3 regions of the Micromonospora sp. CV4 genome follow, and region 1 is predicted to be linked to each of the others. Evidence: riboswitches for the same ligand, from Rfam matches in the RefSeq annotation. Region 1 holds a riboswitch; each other region holds the start of a gene.
What was found. Region 1 has a riboswitch for cyclic di-AMP ahead of EAD98_RS01700 (transglycosylase family protein). Riboswitches for the same ligand answer to the same signal wherever they lie in the genome.
Positions count from the first base shown of each region.

Region 1 (7,633 bases):
TGGCCGACGACGCGGGCGGAAAGAGTGCCGGGCATGAGATGGGCCCGTCGAGCCGTACCCGCCGTAGCCGCCGCCGTCGCCGCGCTCGCCGCGCGGGACCTGATCCAGCGTGACCACGCGCTGCTGCGCAACTTCCCGGTGCTCGGGCGCGCCCGATACCTGTTGGAGGCAATCGGGCCGGAGCTCCGGCAGTACATCGTGGCGGGCAACAACGAGGAGCGGCCGTTCACCCGGGACCAGCGCCGCTGGGTGTACGCGTCGGCGAAGCAGCAGAACAACTACTTCGGCTTCGGCACGGACAACGACATCGAGTACACCCCCGGCTATCCGATCATCAAGCACCGCACCTTCGGCCGTGCCGTGCCGCCGTCGACGCCGACCGCCGGGCACGACGTGCGGCTGCCCTGCGCCAAGGTGCTCGGCGCGGCCCGGGGGCGGGCACGCGCGTTCCGGCCGGAGTCGGTGGTCAACATCTCCGGGATGAGCTTCGGCTCGCTCTCCGGCAACGCCATCACCGCGCTGAACAGGGGCGCGGCGCTCGCCGGCTGCCTACAGAACACCGGCGAGGGCGGTCTGTCGCCGTACCATCGCAACGGCGGTGAGCTGGTCTTCCAGCTCGGCACGGCATACTTCGGCTGCCGGGACGAGCACGGCCGGTTCAGCCTGGACCGGCTGAAGGAACTGGTGGCCGGCGCGCCGGTGAGGGCACTGGAGATCAAGCTGAGCCAGGGCGCCAAGCCCAGCCTCGGCGGTCTGCTGCCCGGTGCGAAGGTGTCCGCCGAGATCGCCGCCACCCGGGGCATCCCGGCCGGGCAGGACTGCGTCAGCCCCTCCCGGCACGCCGAGTTCTCCGACTGCGACAGCCTTCTCGACTGGGTGGAGCTGCTGGCCGCCGAGACCGGCCTGCCGGTCGGCATCAAGTCGGCGGTCGGCGACCTGGGCTTCTGGGAGGAACTGGCCACCCTGATGCGGGACACCGGCCGGGGCGTCGACTTCGTGACGATCGACGGCGGCGAGGGCGGCACCGGCGCCGCGCCGCTGATCTTCACCGACTCGGTGTCGCTCCCGTTCCAGCAGGGCTTCTCCCGGGTGTACAAGGTCTTCGCCGAGCACGACCTGCACGAACAGGTGGTCTTCGTCGGCGGCGGCAAGCTCGGCCTGCCGGACAACGCCGTCGTGGCCTTCGCGCTCGGCTGCGACCTGGTCAACGTGGGCCGGGAGGCGATGCTGTCGATCGGCTGCATCCAGGCGCAGAAGTGTCACACCGACACCTGCCCCACCGGAGTGGCGACCCAGAACGCCTGGCTGGCCCGGGGGCTGGACCCGACGCTGAAGTCGGTGCGCGCGGCCAACTACCTGCGGACGTTGCGCCGGGACCTGGTGAAGGTGGCCGAGGCGTGCGGCGTGGAGCACCCCGGCCTGATCGGCACCGACGCGGTGGAGATCCTGGACGGCCGCACCGGCTCCACCGGACTGCACGAGGTGTACGGCTACCGACCGGAGTGGGGTCTGCCCTCACCGGCCGACCGGGCGGAGATCGTCCGGCTGATGGCGCCGGAGGCGCCGCAGGGTGGCAGCGCGACGCCCTCCCCCACCGCCGTCGGCTGACCGGCGCCCGCCGATAACCCGTGGAGCCGGACGCCCGGGCACCGTATCGTGGCGCGGTGCTGATCAGACGCGAGACGCCCGCCGATGTCGACGCCATCCGCGCGGTGCACGCCGCCGCCTTCGGCGCGCCGGACGGCGCCGTACCGATCGAGGCGACGCTGGTCGACGCGCTGCGCGCCGACGAGGGCTGGCTGCCCGCGTACTCCCTGGTGGCGGCCGACCCGGACGGCCAGGTGGTGGGGCACGTGGTGGCCACCCGCGCGCAGGTGGCCGGCCAGCCGGTCGCGCTCGGCGTGGGGCCGCTCGGCGTGCTTCCCGCCTGGCAGCGGCGCGGGGTCGGCTCGGCGCTGATGCACGCGGTGCTGGGCGCGGCCGACGCCCGGGACGAGCCACTGGTGGTGCTGCTCGGCCACCCCGACTACTACCCGCGATTCGGCTTCCGGCCGGCCGTCGAGCTGGGCGTCACCCCGCCGCAGCCCTGGGGCCCGCAGTACTTCCAGGCCCGCCCGTTGAGCGCCTGGCGGGATTCGATCCGGGGCGAGTTCCGGTACGCCGGCCCGTTCGACGAGCTGTGACCCCACCGCGTATCCGCCGGCGGCGCGCCAGCGACCTCGACGGTTGCGTCGCGGCGCTGGCCCTCGTCCACCGGGCCGACCGGTACCCGCTGAACTGGCCCGCCGACCCGCACCGCTGGCTGCGCGAGCCCCGTCCGGCGCGCGCGTGGGTCGCCGTCGACGCCGCCTCGGCGATCGTCGGGCATGTGGCGGTGCACCGGCTGCCCGAACCGGCGGACGGGTCGCCCGCCCGGCCGACCGCCGAGGTGGCTCGCCTGTTCGTGTCGCCGGCCGCGCGCGGGACCGGGCTGGGCGGCGCGCTGCTGACCAGGGTCGGGCGGTGGGCGGCCGAGCGCGGGACGGACCTGGTGCTCGAGGTGGCCGCCAGCGACACCGCGGCCGCCGCCCTCTACGAGCGCGCCGGGTGGCGGTGCACCGGCACCAGCACGGCGCAGTGGACCGCTCCCGACGGTGGCGCGGTGTCGATGCGCCACTACGCCCTGCGCACCGGTGCCGCGGCGGAGCGCTAGCCTCCGGCGACACCGCAAGGTCACGTTCGCCCAGCTCACTGTGGTGATCGCGGACGCCATGCGAACATATGTACGTGTCACCCGGGGCCAGCATCCTGCACGCCGACCTGGACGCCTTCTACGCGTCGGTCGAGCAGCGCGACGACCCGCGCCTGCGGGGGCGGCCGGTCATCGTCGGCGGGGGCGTGGTGCTGGCGGCCAGCTACGAGGCGAAGGCGCGCGGCGTACGCAGCGCCATGGGCGGCCAGCAGGCGCGCCGGCTCTGCCCGGACGCGATCGTCGTACCGCCCCGGATGTCGGCGTACACGGCGGCCAGCCGGGCGGTGTTCGAGATCTTCCGGCAGACCACGCCGCTGGTCGAGGGGCTCTCCATCGACGAGGCGTTCCTGGACGTGGGCGGTCTTCGCCGGCTGGCCGGGCCGCCGGCCGACATCGCCGACCGGTTGCGCCGGGAGATCCGCGAACGGGTCCACCTGCCGATCACCGTGGGCGTGGCCCGGACGAAGTTCCTGGCGAAGGTGGCCAGCGGGGTGGCCAAGCCGGACGGGTTGCTGGTCGTCGCGCCCGACGCCGAGCTGGCGTTCCTGCATCCGCTGCCGGTGGAACGGCTCTGGGGCGTCGGCCCGATCACCGCCGCGAAGCTGCGGGAACGGCGGATCCGTACGGTCGGCGAGGTGGCCCGGCTCGGCGAGGCGGCGCTGGTGTCGCTGCTCGGCGCCGGCGCCGGCCGGCACCTGCACGCCCTGGCGCACAACCGCGACCCCCGGTCGGTGCAGGTCGGTCGCCGGCGCGGCTCGATGGGCGCGCAGCACGCCCTGAGCCGTACGCCGCACGCGCCGGCGGAGCTGGACGCCGTCCTGGCCGGCCTGATCGACCGGGTCACCCGGCGGATGCGGGCGGCCGGGCGTTCCGGACGCACGGTGATGCTGCGGCTGCGCTTCGGCGACTACACCCGGGCCACCCGCTCACACACCATCGGCAAGGCGACCGCGGACACCACGCCGCTCCTAACCGCCGCGCGGGCGCTGCTGCGGGCCGCCCTGCCCGAGATCGATCGGCGGGGCGTCACGCTGATCGGCGTCTCGGTCGGCAACCTGGACGACAACCCGGTCCAGCCGGAGCTGCCGTTCCACCACGATCCGGGCGCCGAGCTGGACGCCGCGGTGGACGCGGTCCGCGACCGGTTCGGGTCGGCGGCGCTCACCCGCGCGGTGCTGCTCGGCCGGGATCCCGGCGTCGAGATGCCGCTGCTGCCGGACTGACCGTGCCGGGTGGCGACGGGGCGGACATCACAGGGGACGGAGGGTTTAGCGACGGCCTGAGCGGTCACGTAGTGACGATCAGCCATCCAGGGGGGACCACCATGTCCGACGACACCAGCAACCGTCCGAGCCGGCGCGAGCAGCGTCCCGGCGACGTGACCGACCCACTGCTCTGGCAGCTCGCGATCGACGTGCTCAGCGCACATGAGCCGGACGAGGACGGCGCCTGCCGCAATCTGCTCTGCGCCGGCCAGCCGTGGCCGTGCGCGGCCCGCCGCTCCGCCGAACAGTCGCTGCGGCTGGCCCGCGGTTCGGCCGACACACCGTCCACGTCGGAGCGGGACGAGGGCACCACCACACCTGCTGACCGGCCCGCCGAGGGCGTTCCGATCGCGCGCCGGGCCTGGTCGTCGCTTCCGGAGGCAGCCGCGTCGGCCGCCTGACGCGCACCCTTCTCGACACGCCGCGGGCGCCCGACCGGAATCCGGTCGGGCGCCCGCGCGTCGTGCGTCAGAGAGCGAGCCGCTGACCCGGGAAGATCAGGCCGGCGTCGGCGCCGATCAGCTGCCGGTTGCGCTCGTACAGGGCCTCCCAGCCGCCGGTCACCTGGTGGGCCTGGGCGATCTCCGACAGGGTGTCGCCCGGCTTGACCAGGTACGTTCCGGCGCCCGTCGACGGCGCGGTGCGCTCGTGGTTGCGGGTTGCCGGCTGCTCGCCGCGCGTCGACCGCTCCCGGGGCTTCGACGTCGAGTCGGACTTCGAGGTGGACTTCGAGTCGGACTTCGTCGAGGACTTCGTGGCGGAGCCGCCCGACGAGCCGCCCTTCCTGCCGCAGGTCGGCCAGGCGCCGATGCCCTGCCCGTCGAGCACCTTCTCGGCGATCGCGATCTGCTCGCCGCGGCTGGCCAGGTCGGCGCGGGCGGCGTACTTCTTGCCGCCGTAGCCGGCCCAGGTGCTCTGCGAGAACTGAAGTCCGCCGTAGTAGCCGTTGCCGGTGTTGATGTGCCAGTTGCCGCTGGACTCGCACTGGGCGATCGCGTCCCAGTTGACCCCGGCCTGGGCCGGGGCGGCCGGGCCGAAGAGGGCGACGGCGCCGGTGACCGCGCCGACGGCGAGGGTGCCGACGGTGACGCGGCGGGTGGTGACCCGTCGATGACGGGCGGTGTGTGCAGATGACATGTGAGCTTCCTCCACGCCGGCGAGGTGAGCTGTCGGGTTCGGGCCGAGGAGCCCGGCCGCGCGGTGGCGGCTTCACCCCGAGGTGACGTGCACCGAGGAACGTTGGGTCCCCCGCTCCTGCCCGGGTGACTGGTTCCGACGACCGGGGGCAGGATTTGGCGTTGCCGGTCGCGGTGTCCGCATTGGCGAACCCGACCGACGTTAGGCACGGTCGGTGAGGGTCGCCCACCCCCTGTGAACTTCTTCACCGAGCCACACGGGGCGGCCCGCGCAGCGGTTGCGGGCGTAGCGCGGCTGTGCAGTGACCACGATGGACCGTTTCCGATCGGCGGAGCCGGGCCACGGGCAGCTCGGCGCGGGCGGCGTGAACGGTCCGGCCGGCGGGGCCCGTCGCACGGGCGGCCCGCCGGCCGGAGGGATCGGTCGGTCAGAGGGTGCGCGCCAGCCGGTCAGCGAGGGCCCGGGTGAACCGGGCCGGGTCGGCCAGCTCGCCACCCTCGGCGAGCACCGCCAGCCCGTACAGCAGCTCGGCCGTCTCGGTCAGAGCCTCGGAGCCCGCGCTCTGCTCGTGGGCCTTGCGCAGCCCGGCAACCAGGGGATGACCGGGATTGATCTCCAGGATCCGCTTCGTCGACGGAACCTCGTGCCCCATCGCCCGGTACATCTTCTCCAGGGTCGGGGTGAGATCGTGCGCGTCGCCGACGACGCAGGCCGGTGACGTGGTCAGCCGCGACGACAGGCGGACCTCGCGGACGCTGTCGGTCAGGGTGGTGCCAAGCCAGTCGAGCAGCGGGGCGAACTCCTGTCGCTGCTGCTCGCGCTCGGCCTCGGCCTGCTGCTTCTCCTCGTCGGTGTCCAGATCGACCTCGCCCTTGGCGATCGAGCGCAGCGGGCGGCCGTCGTACTGGCCGACCCGCTCGACCCACACTTCGTCGACCGGGTCGGTGAGCAGCAGCACCTCGTGGCCCTTGGCCCGGAACGCCTCCAGGTGCGGGGAGTTCTCGATGGTGGCCCGGGAGTCGCCGGTGGCGTACCAGATGTCGCTCTGACCGTCCTTCATCCGTGCCACGTAGCCGGCCAGGTCGGTGGGCTCGGCCGGGTCGTGGGTGGAGGGCACCGACAGGATCTCCAGCAGGATGTCGCGGTTGTCGGCGTCGTCGATCAACCCCTCCTTGACCACCGCGCCGAACTCGGTCCAGAAGGTGCGGTAGCGCTCGGGGTGGTTGGCCTTGAGGTCCCGGACCGTGGCGAGGACCTTCTTCACCAGGCGGCGGCGGACGATCTGGATCTGCCGGTCCTGCTGGAGGATCTCCCGGGAGATGTTCAGCGACAGGTCGTGCGCGTCGACCACACCCTTGACGAAGCGCAGGTAGGTGGGGACCAGCGCCTCGCAGTCGTCCATGATGAACACGCGCTTGACGTAGAGCTGGACGCCACGGCGGCCCTGCGGGGCGAACATGTCCAGCGGGGCGTGGCTGGGCAGGAACAGCAGCGCCTCGTACTCGAAGGTGCCCTCGCCCTTCATGTGCACGACCTCGAGCGGGTCGGCCCAGTCGTGGCTGACGTGCTTGTAGAACTCGTTGTACTCGGCGGCGTCGACCTCGTCGCGGGGCCGCGCCCAGAGCGCCTTCATCGAGTTGAGCGTCTGCACCTCGCTGGTGGCGTCCGCGCCGTCGGCGCCCGGGCGCTCGACGCGCATCCGGATCGGCCAGGCGATGAAGTCGGAGTACCGCTTGACGATCTCGCGGACGGTCCACTCGGCGGTGTAGTCGTGCAGGTTGTCCTCGGTGTCGGCCGGCTTCAGGTGCAGGGTCACCGTGGTGCCCTGCGGCGCCTCGTCGACGGTCTCGATCGAGTACGTGCCCTCGCCGGTGGACTCCCAGCGGGTGCCGCCGGTCTCGCCGGCCTTTCGGGTCAGCAGGGTGACCCGGTCGGCGACCATGAACGCGGCGTAGAAGCCGACACCGAACTGGCCGATCAGCTCCTGCGAGGCACGCGCGTCGGCGGACTCGCGCAGCTTGCTCAGCAGCTCGGCGGTGCCCGACTTGGCGATGGTGCCGATCAGCCGGATCACCTCGTCGCGGGTCATGCCGATGCCGTTGTCCCGCACGGTCAGGGTGCGGGCGTCCCGGTCGACCTCGATGGCGACGTGCAGGTCGTCGGTGTCGGCGACGAGGTCCTTGTCGACCAGTGTCGCCAGCCGCAGCTTGTCCAGCGCGTCGGACGCGTTAGAGATGAGTTCCCGCAGGAAGACGTCCTTGTTCGAATAGATCGAGTGGACGACCAACTGGAGGAGCTGACGCGCCTCAGCCTGGAATTCCAACGTCTCGGCCTGATTGCTCACACCGTCTCCCTTCTCGGCTCGTGCGGAGGTTCGCGGAAAGGATACGAGCCGTCACCGGCCGGGCCGTGCCCGCGTCCGGGTCGTATTCCCGATCCGGGCGCGCCGCCCTCGTGACATAGCTGACTTTGATGGACAGAAGTCAGCTCGGATAGTGTT
Region 1 covers NZ_RCVI01000139.1:2,564-10,196, forward strand. Annotated here, with positions in the region: gene EAD98_RS01675 (FMN-binding glutamate synthase family protein) at 34-1,608, shown strand; gene EAD98_RS01680 (GNAT family N-acetyltransferase) at 1,665-2,183, shown strand; gene EAD98_RS01685 (GNAT family N-acetyltransferase) at 2,180-2,692, shown strand; gene dinB (DNA polymerase IV) at 2,767-3,954, shown strand; gene EAD98_RS01695 (hypothetical protein) at 4,056-4,397, shown strand; gene EAD98_RS01700 (transglycosylase family protein) at 4,465-5,133, opposite strand; cyclic di-AMP (ydaO/yuaA leader) riboswitch at 5,133-5,304, opposite strand; gene htpG (molecular chaperone HtpG) at 5,561-7,477, opposite strand.

Region 2 (7,633 bases), on a different contig from region 1:
CCGAGTGCAGCACGGCGCGGCCGGCGTTGGCGCCCCGGTTGATGCCGGAGAGCACCACCGACGGCGGCGGACCGAACGCGCCGTGCAGCGCGATCAGCGTGATGAAGCCCGGGGAACCACCCACCCCGTACGCCGGCACGCCCGTCAGATCCGTCAGCGGGTGCTCGTGCACCACCACGCGCCCGTCCTGCTCCATGGCGCTCATGGCGGCGCTGGTGCCGCTCGCCTCCTCCAGCGGCGCGGCGACCACCACGTCCAGGCCCCGCTGCGTCGCCGCCCAGGCCAACGCCTGGATGCCCGGCGCGGCGATCCCGTCGTCGTTGGTGACCAGCACGCGCAGCGTCATCGCTCGACCGCCCGGTCGGCCAGTTCGTCGGGGGTGGTCCGCTCCTGCTGTCGGGTGTCCGCCGGGACCAACCGGACCCGCTCCACCAGACCGGTGATCGAGTCCAGCCGCCCGGTGCCCAGGCCGTGCCGGGTCACGTTCAGCGCTCCGGCGGCGGCGCCGGTCCGGATGGCGGTCCGGATGTCACCGCCGCCGGCCACCACGGCGGCCACCCCGGCGGTCATCGAGTCGCCCGCGCCGCGCGGGTCGGCCGCCTGCAACCGGGGCATCTCCACCTCGAACAGCTCCCCGTCGATGAGCGCGAGCGCCGGCTCGTCGGCCCGGCTCACCACCACCGTCTCGGCGCCGGCGGCGTGCAACTCGTACATCGCCCGGGTCAGCTCCGCGGTCTCCTCGTTGCGGGCGCGGCCGTCGCGGATCAGTTCCTCATGGCTGACCTTCAGGAAGAACACCCCGCTGTCCAGCACCGCGCCGAGGTGATCGCCGGAGAGGTCGACCACCACCCGGCCGCCGTTGGCACCGAGATCCGCGGCGAAGCGCCGGTACAGGTCGGCCGGGACGAGCCACGGCTCGTTGGGTCCACTCAGCACGCTCACCGGCGCGCGCAGCCCCTCGCCGAGGGCCAGGTTGTACAACTCGTCCAGCTCGTGTCGGCTCAGTGGCTGCCCGGGCACGTCCGCGATCTCCTGCCGGGACCCGTCCCGGCGGTCGTGCACGTACCCGCCGCTGCCGGAGTCCCGGACCACCACCTTGAGGTCCACGCCCTCGCTGACGAGCAGCGGCTCCAGCACCTGACCGATCTCGCCGCCGAGCGCGGCGCAGAGCACCACGTCGACCCCGAGCGACATCACCATGCGGGCCTGCCAGACACCCTGCCCACCCGGGTGCAGGTGCAGCTCGGGCTGGCCGTTCGGCTGGTCCACGGTCACCGTCAGCTGCGGCGTGGGGGCGAACACCATCACGTGCCCGCTCACCGGTCGTACCCGTTCATGCTCATGCCCTCCCTCGTCCTCACGAATGGTGGTTCCCCGTCCACCGTCCGTAGTGGGAAACGCGGTGTGCATGCCGAGGCAACGGTCCGTGTCCCTCCGGGCGTTGCCACCCCGACCGGGGTACGGGACGATCGTGCGACCAACGACGGCGGGAGACGGTGTGCTCAGGAGCGATACCTTCAGCTACACCGTCCAGGCCCGCTGCACGCCCCAGGAGGCGGCGGCCCTGCTGAGCGACCTGACCCGGCAGGGTGAGCTGCACCCGCTGATCGTCAGGGTCCGCCGGTTGCCACCGCGGCCCGGGGCTCAGGCCAGCTACGTGATCAGCGACCGGCTGGCGGCCGGCCCGCTGCGCTTCCGGACCAGCTACCAGGCGGACGTGCTGATCAGCGAGGACGACGAGATTGTCATGGTGGCCCGCCAGTGGCCGGCCACCACGGTACGCAACCACACCCGGCTGCGCGGCGAGCCGGACGGCCTGGTCCGGATCGACGTCGAGATCACCCTGACCGCGCCGGCGCCGCTGTTCCGGTACGCGTTCCGCCAGGCCCAGGCAGCCCACCTGGCCCTGGCCACCCGGCTGGGCGCGGCCCTGGACGCCCCGGACCGCGCCGACCTGGTGATAGCACCAGCCCGACCATCACCGTGGTGATCACGAGTTTGAACAGCACCCAGCGATAGCGCAGCAGGCCCCACGGGGTGAGCAGCGCGCTGGCCACGCCGATCAGCCAGACCAGCACGCTCAACGGCGCGAACAGCACGGTGCCGATCAGCGCGGCGACCGGGTAGACGACGGCCGGGTCGGCGCCGCGCTGTGCCGCGACACCGAGCGTGAGCAGCGTCAGGTCGGCGCCGAGCCAGCCGAGCGAGGTGACCAGGTGCAGGGTGAGCAGCGCCTTGCGGGCGGTGGGCGGGATCCGACGCATACCAGGATGCTGCCCGCCGGGACCGGCCGAAACGTCCGTCCGCCGACGACATCCGGGGTACGTCCGCGGACGTACCCCGGGCGGGCCGGCGCCCCGCGAGGCGGGGCACCGGCCGGTGGGTCAGTACACGGACAGGTGCACGTGGTTGGTGTGGTCGCTGGACGGGTCGCCGCCCGCCCCGCTGTACGACTTCCACCCGCTGCTGGGCAGCCAGATCTGTCGGTACCAGATCACGTACAGCACGGCGAGCCGGTCGGCGTTGCGGATGAAGTACGCGGCCAGGTTGTTGCCGTACGTCTTGTCGCCGCCGGTGGCGTCCCCGCCGAAGCCGCCCTTCTGCGCGGCGAAGTCGCAGGCCCGGCCCTTCGGGTGTTCGCCGGAGCCGCCGTTGCGGTGGCAGGAGACGTACCGGGTGAAGCCCGCGGCCTTGGCCTGGTTGAGCGCGTGCAGGGTGCGCGGGGTGATGCAGCCGGTGGCCGGGGTGGGGTCGTTGACGCTGCACGACTCCGATGGCCAGGAGCCGTCGGAGTTGCGGGGCGCGGCCGTGGCGTTGGCGGCGGAGGTGCCCCGGTTGGAGCCGCTGTCGGCGGTCGTCCTGGGCTTGGTGGTGGCCACGGTCAGGGCCCGTTCGGCCTGCTCCTTGCGCTTGGCCATGACGGTGACCTGCTTGCGCTGCTCACGGATCTCGCCGTCCAGGGCGACGCGCGTGCGGTTGACCTCGTCCCTGGTGGCGATGAGGTCGCGCAGCGCGCGGTCCTCGTTGGCGGCGACCGCGTCGAGCGTGACGGCCCGGTCCATGAAGCCCTCGGGATTGCTGCTGTTGAGCAGTGCCGACACCGTGCCGAGCCGGCCGGTGCGGTAGGCCAGCCCGGCGATCTCGTCGACCTTGCCGCTGCGTGCCGTCAGTTCGGTCTCGGTGGTCTTGAGCTGGGTGGCGAGTTGCTGCTGCCGCTGTACGGAGGTGGCCAGGGCGCGCTTCGCGTCCAGGTAGCCCTTGCTGGCCGCCTCCAGTTGAGCGCGCAGCGCCGGGGTGCCGCCCTCTTCGTCGCCGTCGGGTGCCGCGGCGGCCCGCTGGCCGGTCGGGGGAGCGGCCGAGGCGGCGCCGGCCGGGATCGCGACGCCGAGGGCGAACATCGCGACGATCAGAGCCGCCAGTCGGGCGGCGGGTGGTCGTGCTGGTACCACTACGCATGTCCTTCCGTCAGCCGCCGACCGGGTTAGCTGACGGGTTCGGGACGGAAGATCCCTACCGCTGACGCGGATGCACCCCAGGAACATGGTTCCCCGGTTCGCCCACTCGGGCGATTAGGCGGCGACCACCACCGGCGCCGGGAGGGCGCCGCCGGGTGGAGGCCGGGACCGAGCCTACCGGTGCCGGTGGGGCGAATGCAGCCGATGTGACGGACGGTGCGTGCGTCGTCACGCGAAATTCCGGCTAAAGCGAGTAGAACTCCTGAAATGCCATTACCATTCGACCGAACCGCAGGCCCCGGGGGCCGCGCCGGGTTCGATCTGCAGCGTCGCGTGCTCGATCCGGAAGTCCTCGTGCAGGGCGGTACGCGCCGCGGTGAGCACCGCACCGACATCGGCGCCGGGGGCCATGGTCAGGTGCGCGGAGGCCACCTCCATGCCCGAGGTGAGCGTCCAGACGTGCAGGTCGTGCACCTCGACCACGCCGGGCACCTCGGCCAGCCGGTCGTGCACGGCGGTCACCTGCAGGTGTTCCGGGGCGGCCTGCACCAGGATGCGGACCGCGGCCCGTCCCAGCCGCCAGGTGCGCGGCAGGATGAACACGCCGATGGCGACCGCGACGAGTGGGTCGGCCCACCACCAGTCGGTGACCTGGATGAGCAGCGCCGCGCCGATCACGCCGAGCGAGCCGAGCAGGTCGCCGAGCACCTCCAGGTAGGCGCCCTGGAGGTTGATGCTCTCCCGTGCCCCCGCGCGCAGCAGCGCGAAGGCGGCCACGTTGGCGAGCAGGCCGAGCACGGCCACCGCGAGCATCGGTCCGGCCAGCACCTCGTGCGGGTCGCCGAACCGGCCGATCGCCTCGATCACCACGTAGACCGCGACCCCGGAGAGCAGGACGGCGTTGGCCAGCGCGGCGAGCACCTCGAGTCGGTAGAGCCCGAAGGTGCGTTGCGGGTCGCCGGTGGCCCGCCGGGTGGCGGTGATCGCGGCGAGCGCCATCCCGATGCCGAGCACGTCGGTGAACATGTGCCCGGCGTCGGAGAGCAGGGCCAGTGAGCCGGTGTGGAACGCGGCCACCGCCTCGACCACCATCAGGGTGGCGAGCAGCCCGAACGCGGTCCAGAGCCGCCCCCGGTGCTGGTGCGCGGCGTTGGCGACCGACCCATGGTGGTGGTCATGACCTGCGCCCACGAGACCACCCTCCGCCGTCGGTCCGGACCCGGTCAAATGTATGCTCACATCGCTATGTATGCAAGTGTACGGCCGTCCTCCCTCCGGCGGGGCTCGCCGCCGCAGGTCAGCCCGTCGGGTCGATGGTGGTGAGGCGCTGGGTGGCCCGGGACAGCGCGACATAGAGGGTGCGCACCCCGGCGCCCGGATCCGCCCGGATCTCGCTCGGTGCGACCAGCACCACGCCGTCGTACTCCATGCCCTTCGCCTCCAGGCTCGTCACCACCTGGAGCCGCGGCGCACCGAGCGCGCCGAGCCAACCGGCGATCTCGTCGCGGCGGGGAACCGGCGTGATCACACCGACCGTGCCCTCCACCTCGGCCAGCAGGCCGGTTGCCGCCTCCACGGTCGCGGTCTCCAGCTCCGTCGGCGGCACCACCAGCTCGACCGGGTCGACCCCGGTGGAGCGGACGGCGCTCGGCAGCGGCAGGTCGGGGTAGAGCCGGCGGATCTCCGCCGCCGCCACCGCGAAGATCTCCGCCGAGTTGCGGTAGTTGGTGGTCAGCGTGAAGTCGTGCCGCTTGCGCCGGCCCAGCGCCTGGTCCCGGGCCCGGGTCAGCTCCTCCGGGTCACCGGTCCACGCGGTCTGCGCCGGGTCGCCCACCACCGTCCAGGAGGCCAGCCGGCCGCGCCGGCCGACCATCCGCCACTGCATCGGCGAGACGTCCTGCGCCTCGTCGACCACCACGTGCGCGTACTCCCGGTAGTCCGCCGGACGCTCCCGGGCCGCCGCCCGCGCGGCCCGCTGCCGCTCGCCGAAGGTGCTCAGCTCGCGGACCCCGCCGGCGAGCTGGAACGGGTCACGCTTGGCCCGGGCCGGCTGCGCCGGCTTGCCGAGCAGCGCGTCCAGCTCGTCCAGCAGCGCCACGTCGGCGATCGTCAACCCGGCCGCGTCCAGGGTCTGGTACGCCGCGCTGAGCAGCCGGATCTCGGCGGTGGAGAGGATCCCGCCGGCGTACCGGCGCAGGCGGTCCGGCCGGGCGAGCCAGCCGAGCACGTGCCGGGGGTGCAGACGCGGCCACCACGCCTTGAGGAACTCCCGGAACTCCGGCCGCTCGGCGATCTCGTCCTCGAACGCCCGCTGCTCCGGCAGCCGGCCGATGCCCGATCGGCGGGCCTGCGCCCACAGCGCGGCGAAGACGCCGTCGAAGCCGGCCCGCCGGACCTCGTTGCGCCGGGCGCCCCGGTGCAGCACGCGGTCCCGGATCCCGTCCAGCTCGGCCCGGTCCAGCCGCAGCAGCGTGCCACGGTAGAGCAGCCGCAGCTCGCCCGGGCCGTCCGGCACCGCGTCCCGGACGGCGCGCTCCAGCACCCGGCGCATCCGCAGTGAGCCCTTCACCGCCGCCACCTCGGGCGGGTCGGTGCGGGTGGCGGTCATGCCCGGGAAGAGGGTGCCCAGCGAGTGCAGCGTGGCGGTGTCCTCGCCGAGCGAGGGCAGCACCGAGGCGATGTACTCGACGAAGACCGAGGACGGGCCGACCACCAGGATGCCGCCGCCGGCGTACCGGCTGCGGTCGGAGTACAGCAGGAAGGCGGCCCGGTGCAGGGCCACCGCGGTCTTGCCGGTGCCCGGCCCGCCGGCGACGATCGTCACCCCGGAGCCGGGCGAGCGGATCGCCTCGTCCTGCTCGCGCTGGATCGTCGCCACGATGTCGCGCATGCCCCGGCCGGTGGCCCGGGACAGGGTCGCCAGCAGCGCGCCGTCGCCGACCACCGTCATCCCCTCGGGGGCGGCGGTCGGATCCAGCAGGTCGTCCTCGATCCGGGTGACCCGCTCGCTGCGGGACTGGATGGTGCGCCGGCGTACCACGCCCTGCGGCTGCGCCGGGGTGGCCTGGTAGAAGGCGGCGGCCGCCGGCGCGCGCCAGTCGACGACCAGCGTGGTCGCGTCCTCGTCGCGGATGCCGAGCCGCCCGACGTGCAGCACCTGCCGGTCCCGCAGGTCCAGCCGGCCGAAGACCAGCCCCTCGTGCTCGGCGTCGAGGGTGTGGCGTCGCTGCGCGGCGTGGAAGACCATCGCGTCGCGCTCGACGAGCGCGCCGAAGGTGCCCACCCGGGCCATCCGGTAGCCGTCCCGCTCGGCGCGGACCGCCGACTGCCGCAGTTCGGCGAGTCGGGCGTACACCCGGTCGAGGTGCCGTTGCTCGACGGCGATCTCCTGCTCCAGGGCGGTCTGGTCGGTCAACGCACGCTCCTCCTGACGTCGCCGGCAAGCGGCGCGAACCGCGCGGGCCAACCGCAGAAGGGTACGGCCCCGGGCCCGGCGTGCCGCGCCCGAGGTGCGGGAACGTGGTCAGGCACCCGTCCCGGCGGGAGTCGCGCCACTCGTCCGGGCGGCAGGCTCGGCGAGCACCCGGCTCAGGACGCCCGTCAGCGCGGCGTTCACCTCGTCCGGGCGTTCCATCATCAGCATGTGCCCGGCGCCCGGGCAGACGGTCAGCTCGGTAGCCGGCAGGACCGCGGCGATCGACTCGGCGCACGGCGGCGGGGTCAGCCGGTCCCGGTCGCCGACCAGGGCGGCGGCCGGCAGGTGGGCCAGCGCGGCGAGGGTGTCCAGCCGGTGCTGGGCGCCGATCGAGGCGCGGAACCCGCCGATCGAGCGCAGCGAGGCGCGGGCCACCGCCGAGGTCACCAGCCGGATGTCGGCCGGGTCGCAGCGGTCGCCGAAGAGCATCCACCGGATGCTCGGTTGCAGCGCGCGCAGCAGCGCCCGGGGTGCCCGCCACGACCCGCACCGGGCCAGCACCCCGGCGCCGGTCGTCTCGGCCAGTCGGATCAGCCGGGCGATCCGGGGGGAGAGCCCGTAGACGGTGTGCGTGTGCCCCTCGGCGGTGGTCGAGACGAAGACCAGGCCGGCGGTACGGGCGGCGAAGTGCCCCGGGTGGCGGTGCGCGTACTCCATGATCGTCATGCCGCCCATCGAGTGCCCGACCAGGACCACCCGCCCG
Region 2 covers NZ_RCVI01000309.1:27,712-35,344, reverse strand. Annotated here, with positions in the region: gene surE (5'/3'-nucleotidase SurE) at 1-346, opposite strand, end outside; gene EAD98_RS21600 (PfkB family carbohydrate kinase) at 343-1,320, opposite strand; gene EAD98_RS21595 (SRPBCC family protein) at 1,499-1,990, shown strand; gene EAD98_RS21590 (hypothetical protein) at 2,385-3,398, opposite strand; cyclic di-AMP (ydaO/yuaA leader) riboswitch at 3,455-3,586, opposite strand; gene EAD98_RS21585 (cation diffusion facilitator family transporter) at 3,729-4,646, opposite strand; gene EAD98_RS21580 (AAA family ATPase) at 4,753-6,870, opposite strand; gene EAD98_RS21575 (alpha/beta fold hydrolase) at 6,979-7,633, opposite strand, start outside.
Region 2: another riboswitch for cyclic di-AMP. It lies ahead of EAD98_RS21590 (hypothetical protein); the one in region 1 lies ahead of EAD98_RS01700 (transglycosylase family protein).

Region 3 (7,633 bases), on a different contig from region 1:
CTCCCGTTGGTCGACCCTGCCCTCAAGCGTCGCCCGATGACCGGCCGGGGCCAACGTATGAAATCTATATCACGCATATCTTGACGCATCTTGCGGTGCGTGTGACGGTGGAGCCCGAGTCAGCGCCTGTAGCCAGCCCGCTGAAGGCTCGGTTGAACAGGTAAAACACGTGGAGACGAGGTGCGGGCGATGAGCCGTCCCGGTACACCCGGCGGGCAGCCGGGCCCGCAGCGGGCCGCCGACCGGGTGTCAGCACCGACCGTGCCGGCCCAGGCGTACGCCGAACTGGCTGCCGGCAACCGCCGCTTCGTCAGCGGCATTCCGCGCCACCCAAATCAGGACGCCGGGCACCGTGCGGCGGTGGCCGACGGGCAGCACCCCTTCGCGGTGATCGTCGGCTGCTCCGACTCCCGGTTGGCCGCCGAGATCATCTTCGATCGTGGGCTGGGTGACCTGTTCGTGGTCCGCACCGCCGGGCACACCACCGGCCCGGAGGTGCTGGGCAGCGTGGAGTACGCGGTGACCGTGCTCGGCACCCCGCTGGTGGTGGTGCTCGGCCACGACTCGTGCGGTGCGGTGCAGGCGGCCCGGCAGTCGGCCGCCACCGGCACCCCGCCCCAGGGGCACCTGCGCGCGGTGGTCGACGCCGTCCTGCCCAGCCTGCGCCGCGCCGCGGCCGAGGGGGTGGACGACATCGACGGCATCATCGACATCCACATCGCGCAGACCGTCGAGGCGCTGCTCGGGCAGTCGCCCGTGCTGGCCGACGAGGTCGCGCAGGGGCGGTGCGCGGTGGTGGGGATGTCGTACCGGCTCGCCGCCGGAGAGGTGCGTCCGGTGGCCGCCGTGCCGCCCGCGACGCTCGATGTGCCGATCGACGCCGGCACGCCGGCCGCCTGAAACGCGTCGAGGGCCGTCCCGCGTCACGCGGGGCGGCCCTCGGACAGGAGCGCGCGGGTCAGAGTAGCGACATGTGCACGTGGTCGGTGTGGTTCGACGGCCCGCTGTACGACTTCCAGCCGGTCGCCGGGAACCAGATCTGCCGGTTCCAGATCACGTAGTAGATGCCGAGCCGATCGGCGTTGCGGATGAGGAACGCCGCGACGTTGTTGCCGTACGTCCGGGTGTCCTCGTTGTGCCACGGGCTGAAGCCGCTCTTCTGCAGCGACCAGTCGCAGGCGCGGCCCTTCGGGTGCTCCCACGGCCCGCCGGAGCGGTAGCAGCCGACGAACCGGTTGAAGCCGGCCCGCTTGACCTCCTTGTAGGCGTGCAGCGTGCGCGGCGTGACGCAGCCGGACGTGGTCGGGTCGTTCTCGCTGCACGACTGGGGCTTCCAGTCGCCGTCGGCGGTCCGGCCCGGGCCGAGCCGGGCGACCGGTGAGGTGGCCGACACCAGCCCGCCGGTGAAGCCCTTCCCACCGACCAGGGCGAGCGCCTTGTCCGCGTCGCGCTTCTCCTTGGCCATCAGGGCGGTCTGCTTCTGCTGCTCGCGGACCTCCGCGTCGAGGGCCAGCTTGGCCTGCTCGGCACGCTCCTTCACCGCGTTGACCTCGGCGAGCTTCTTCTCGTTGACCATGTTCATCTCGTCGAGCGCGGCGGCGCGCTGGACGAAGGAGTCGGGGGCCTCGCTCTCCAGCAGCATCGCCATCGGCCCGATCCGGCCGGTGCGGTACGACTGGGAGGCGATCTGCCCGACCTGCGGTGCCAGTGCGTCCAGGTCTGCCTTTGCCCGAGTGACCTCCACCGCCAGCTCAAGCTGCCGCTTCTTGGACTTGTCCAGTTTGGACTTGGCCGCCGAGTACTTGCGGTTGGTCTGCTCGATGACGTCGGTGAGCAGCTTGGGCTCGCCGTCCTCCTCGTGCCCGGACGGTGTGGGGGTCGTCGGGGCGGCGTGGGCCGGGAGCGGCCCGGCGAGCACGGTCAATGCGGCGATCACGGCCACCACGGGTGTCAACCAGCGGCGTAGGGGTGCCGTCACAATGTTCCCTTCCGTCGACCGCCGACCGGGTTAGCTGACGGGTTCGGGGCGGAAGTGGCCCCTACCGCTGTCGCGGATTCACCCCACGTACCTGGGTTCCCGGCTCGCCGGTTGGCGATTGGGCGGTGGTACCGCAGGCGCCGCTTCGCGCCTTCATCGGTAACCGACGGCGAGGTTACCCGAGAGCCCACCGGCTGAGCTACGCCCCGATACCGACTAAAAGCGTCATTTCGCCATGGCGTTGAGTGACCAGTGACGGGGTTCTCAGGGCGAACGCCCCGCCTGGTCACGTTGAGGAGTGTCACCATGCCGTATCCGTGCTCCTGTTCGGATCTGGCCACCGGTCGGTGGCGGGGGATGGGGGTGTGGTCCGCGCCGGGTCGGACGACGTGGGGTCGGGTCGACCCGTACGCGGGGAGCTCAGTGCGGCCAGCGCCTCGGCGCGGTCGGGCTGCGGTCGCGGCGCGGGCGTGGCCGCAGTGGGCGTGGCGCCCTGCCGGCCGGCTGCGGTCACCATCGCGGCCAGCCCGGTGGTGAGCGGCACGGCGGCGATCAGCCCGAGCGTGGCGACCGCGCTGCGGACGATCTCCTGCGCCAGGAACTCGCTGGTCAGGATCTGCCCGATCGGCCGCGAGTCGGCGGTGAGCAGGAGCAGCAGCGGTAGGGAGGCGCCCGCGTACGCCAGCACGATGGTGTTGACGGTGGACGCGATGTGCGCCCGGCCGACCCGGGTCGCCGCCCGGTAGAGCTGCAACCGGGTCAGCCCGGGGTTGGCGTTGGCCAGCTCGGTCACGGTGGCCGCCTGGGTGACCGTCACGTCGTCGAGCACCCCGAGCGAGCCGATGATGATCCCGGCGAGCAGCAGGCCGTGCAGGTCGACGTCGGCCTGGAACATCGACAGGGTGGTGGCGTCCTCGCTGCCGAAGCCGGTGAGGTGGGTGGCGGCGGTGACGATGGTGGCCAGTACGCCGGTGAGTACCAGGCTGCCCAGGGTGCCGAGCACCGCGACCGAGGTCTGCGCGCTGACTCCGTGGGTCAGGTAGAGCACCACGAACATGATCAGCGCGGCGCCGACCACAGCGACCAGCAGCGGTGACCGGCCCGCGCCGATACCGGGCAGCACGAAGGTGAGCAGGATGGCGAAGCTGGCGGTCAACCCCGCCAGCGCGGCCAGACCACGCCACCGGCCGAACGCGACGATCGCGGCGGCGAAGATCACCGCCAGCCACAGCAGCGGCGCGCCGCGCTGGTGTTCGGCGATGTTCCAACTGCTGGCCGTGGGGTCGGTCGGGTCGGTCAGCTCGACCAGGATGACCTCGTCGTCGACCTCGACCCGGGGAGCGCCCGGTCCGGCCGGCACCGGTGTCTGGATCTGCTGGCCGGAGGCCGGCCCGTCGTTCACCCGCACGTCCACCGTGCCGCACGGCCCGTCCCCGACCCCCGGTGTGCCCTCGGGGCTCGAAGCTGCCGGTGGGCACGGCTCGGTCACCACCCGGGTCACCGTGCCGTGGTAGCGCGGCACGTTCGCTCCACCGTCGGTCTGCGGTGACCCGTCGCGCGGCCAGAGCACCACCGCTGCGAGCACGGTCGCGACGAAGAGGGGCACCACCGTCGCGAAGAGGATCCGTCGCACCCGGGGCGGGGCGGACGGAGCGGAACGGGTGTGGTCGGAACCCAATGCGAGACTCCCAACGATCCGGTGCGGGGTACGTGCCGGCGGGCTGGTCGGTTCAGCGCCGCGGCGGGAAAGCGGCGACGAGCGCGCCGAATCGCTGGATGGCGACCGCGTGATCACGAACGGTGAGCGCTCGGCCCGGTCGGCGGACGGCGACGCCGCACCGGGGCGGCATCTCTGCCCGGGCGCGTAGCGGGTTCCGGAGGGCCATCGTCGGAATGCTAACCAGCCCGACCCGGGGACGCAGGTCGTGGCGGAGTGTCGGAGTGGTCGAACCGCCCGCGTGGCGGTTTCCGGCGCGGCATGTTGGAGTCATGCCCGCTCCGTCACCGCCCGACCCCGATCGTCCTGCCGGCGACCAGCGACACGCCGACGGCGGGCCGCAGCAGCACGGCGGGCACGACAAGCACGCGGGGCACGACAAGCACGGCGGGCACGACAAGCGCGGCGGGCACGACAAGCATGCGGGGCACGATCCGGCGATGTTCCGCCGCCGGTTCTGGATCTGCCTGGCGCTCACCGTGCCGGTGGTGTTGACCAGTCACCTGGTGCTGGACCGGCTCGGTCTCGACCTGGACGTCCCGGGCCGGTCCTGGGTCGGGCCCGTGCTCGGCTCGGTGGTGTTCTGGTGGGGCGGCTGGCCGTTCCTGGTGGGTGCGGTCCGCGAGGTCCGCGATCGGGCGCCGGGCATGATGCTGCTGGTCGCGATGGCGATCACCGTCGCCTACACCGCATCACTGGCCACCAGTGCGGGTGCCTTCGACCTGGATTTCTGGTGGGAGCTGGCCGCGCTGGTCACCATCATGCTGCTCGGGCACTGGCAGGAGATGAAGGCGATCGGTCAGGCCAGAGGCGCGCTCGCGGCGCTGGCCGCGTTGCTGCCCGACGACGCCGAGCGGGTGACGGCGGACGGGCGGATCGAGCCGGTGCCGGTGGCCGAGCTGCGGGTGGGTGACGTGGTGCTGGTCCGGCCGGGTGGGCGGGTTCCGGCGGACGGTCGGATCGTCGACGGTGGCGCCGAGCTGGACGAGTCGATGATCACCGGCGAGTCGCGTCCGGTCGCCCGGTCGGCAGGGGACCGGGTGGTGGCCGGCACCGTCGCCACCGACTCGGCGATCCGGGTGCGCGTCGAGGCGTTGGGTGAACAGACCGCGCTCGCCGGCATCCAGCGGATGGTCGCGCAGGCGCAGCGCTCCGGCGGGCGGGCCCAACTGCTGGCGGACCGGTTCGCCGCCGCGCTGTTCTACCTGGCAACCGGCACGGCCGTGCTGACCGTGCTGGTCTGGACCGTGCTCGGCCGGCCCGACGAGGCGGTGGTCCGCGCGGTCACCGTCCTGGTGATCGCCTGCCCGCACGCGCTCGGGCTGGCGATTCCGCTGGTCGTCGCGCTCTCCACCGCGCTGGCCGCGCGGTCCGGCATCCTGGTCAAGGACCGGTTGGCGCTGGAGCGGATGCGGACCGTCGACGCGGTGCTGTTCGACAAGACCGGCACGCTGACCCGGGGCGAGCACGCGGTCACCGACCTGGTGACCGCGTCCGGCGTGGGACGGGACGAGGTGCTGCGGATCGCGGCTGGTGTGGAGTCGGACAGCGAGCATCCGCTGGCCCGGGCGATCGTGGCGGCGGCCGGGGACGTCGCCCCGGCCACCGGGTTCCGGTCGCTGCCGGGCCGCGGCGTGCAGGCCTTTGTCGACGGTACGGAGTACGCGGTGGGTGGGCCGACGTTGCTGCGGGAGCTGGGCCTGTCGCTCCCGGCCGAGCTGGACGCGCCGATCGGCCGGTGGTCGGCGCGGGGCGCCGCGGTGCTGTACCTGGTGCGGCTGCCGGGCGCCCTGCTCGGTGCGTTCGCGCTGACCGACGAGGTACGTCCGGAGGCCCGGCGGGCCATCGTCGAGCTGCGCGCGGCGGGTGTCCGCACCATCGCCATGATCACCGGTGACGCCCGGCCGGTGGCCGAGGCGGTCGCCGCCGACCTGGGCTTCCGGCCCGGCGTCGACGAGGTCTTCGCCGAGGTGTTGCCGGCGGAGAAGGACGGCCGGGTGGCCGAGCTTCAGCGGCGGGGACTGACCGTGGCGATGATCGGCGACGGGGTGAACGACGCGCCGGCGTTGGCGCGCGCCGACGTGGGTATCGCGATCGGCGCGGGCACCGACGTGGCGATCGAGTCCGCCGGGGTGGTGCTGGCCTCGTCGGACCCGCGCGGGGTCGGCGCCGTGGCCCGGCTCTCCCGGGCGTCGTACCGCAAGATGCGCCAGAACCTGGCCTGGGCGGCGGGCTACAACGTGGTGGCGCTGCCACTGGCGGCCGGGGTGCTGGCGTGGGCCGGGGTGGCGTTGAGCCCGGCGCTGGCCGCGGTGCTGATGTCCGCGTCCACCATCGTGGTGGCGCTCAACGCCCAGTTGCTGCGCGGGGTACGCCTCGACCCGGAGCCGGACTGACGGCCCGGCCCGGCGGCCGCGCACCGTCGACGGCCGGGTCACTGCGCCCGGCCAAGGGCCAGGGTCTCAGCCGCGCTTCATCAGCCGGCCGACCGCCGCCATCATCTCGGTGGCCATCTCGTCGGCCCGGCCCTCGGCCGCGCCCTCGTGCATGCAGTGCCGGGCGTGCCCGTCGAGGAGCCCCAGCGCGACCTTGTCCAGTGCGGCCTGGATCGCGGAAATCTGGGTGAGCACGTCGATGCAGTAGCGGTCCTCGTCGACCATCTTCTCGATGCCCCGGACCTGCCCCTCGACGCGGCGGAGCCGCGCGAGCAGCTGGTCCTTGCTGGCGGTGTATCCGCGGATCGGAGTGGGTGCGGTCATGACGACCAGGATAGCCTACCCCTGGGGGGTATGGTACTGTCCCTCTCTGTAGGGATACCCCCACCGGGTACCGGTACAACATCAGGGCAGAGGTCCGCCTCCGAATTACCCCAGGGGGGTATAGGCTCGGAGGTGGCGGAGGGAGACGGATCAATGGTCAACACGACGTACCAGGTGCAGGGCATGACCTGTGGGCACTGCGTCAGCTCGGTCAGCGCCGAGGTCGGCGCCATCGCGGGCGTGCGCGACGTTCAGGTCGACCTGGCCACCGGCCGGGTCACCGTCAGCAGCGACCAGCCGCTGGACACGGAGGTCGTCCGGGCCGCCGTCGACGAGGCCGGCTACGACCTCGTCGACGCCTGATCGAGAGGTTCGGCGATGAACACGGTGACCAGACTGGGCGGCTTCGCCCTGGGCCTCGCGGCGGTCTTCGGCGCGGCGTACGGGATCGGGCAGGTGGCCGGCCCCGCCGCCCCGGTGGCCGAGAGCTCACACGACGGCGGGGCCGTCCACCAGCCGGGCCCGGCCGACCAGGGCGAGCACGACGAGGCGGCCGACCGGCTCCCCGGCGGCCTGCTGGTCTCCGACCGCGGCTACACCCTCGAACCGGTCGCCGCCCCGGCCGGCGAGTTCGCCTTCCGGATCGGCGGCCCCGACGGCCGGCCGATGACCCGGTTCGACGTGGCCCACGACAAGCGGATGCACCTCATCGTCGCCCGGCGGGACCTCTCCGGCTTCCGCCACGTGCATCCCGACCTGGCCCCGGACGGCACCTGGCGGGTCGCCACCCCGCTGGCCGGCCCCGGCCAGTGGCGGGCGTTCGCCGACTTCGCCCCGACCGGGGGAGAGCCGCTGACCCTCGGCGTGGACGTGACCGTCCCCGGCCCCTTGGCCGAGCGACCACTGCCCGCACCGGGGACCAGCACGACCGTCGACGGCTACACGGTCACCCTGACGGGCGTGGTACGGCCCGGCGGCACCTCGCCGCTCACGCTGACCGTCAGCCGGGACGGGCGGCCGGTAACCGACCTGGAGCCCTACCTGGGCGCGTACGGACACCTCGTGGCGCTACGCCGGGGCGACCTGGCGTACCTGCACGTGCACCCGGAGGGGACGCCCGGTGACGGGCGCACCCGGCCCGGTCCGGCCGTCACCTTCCTCGCCGAGGTGCCCTCGGCC
Region 3 covers NZ_RCVI01000361.1:21,425-29,057, reverse strand. Annotated here, with positions in the region: gene EAD98_RS25505 (carbonic anhydrase) at 190-900, shown strand; gene EAD98_RS25500 (hypothetical protein) at 959-1,978, opposite strand; cyclic di-AMP (ydaO/yuaA leader) riboswitch at 1,983-2,113, opposite strand; gene EAD98_RS25495 (YibE/F family protein) at 2,280-3,656, opposite strand; gene EAD98_RS25490 (heavy metal translocating P-type ATPase) at 3,968-6,091, shown strand; gene EAD98_RS25485 (metal-sensitive transcriptional regulator) at 6,158-6,454, opposite strand; gene EAD98_RS25480 (heavy-metal-associated domain-containing protein) at 6,608-6,817, shown strand; gene EAD98_RS25475 (hypothetical protein) at 6,833-7,633, shown strand, end outside.
Region 3: another riboswitch for cyclic di-AMP. It lies ahead of EAD98_RS25500 (hypothetical protein); the one in region 1 lies ahead of EAD98_RS01700 (transglycosylase family protein).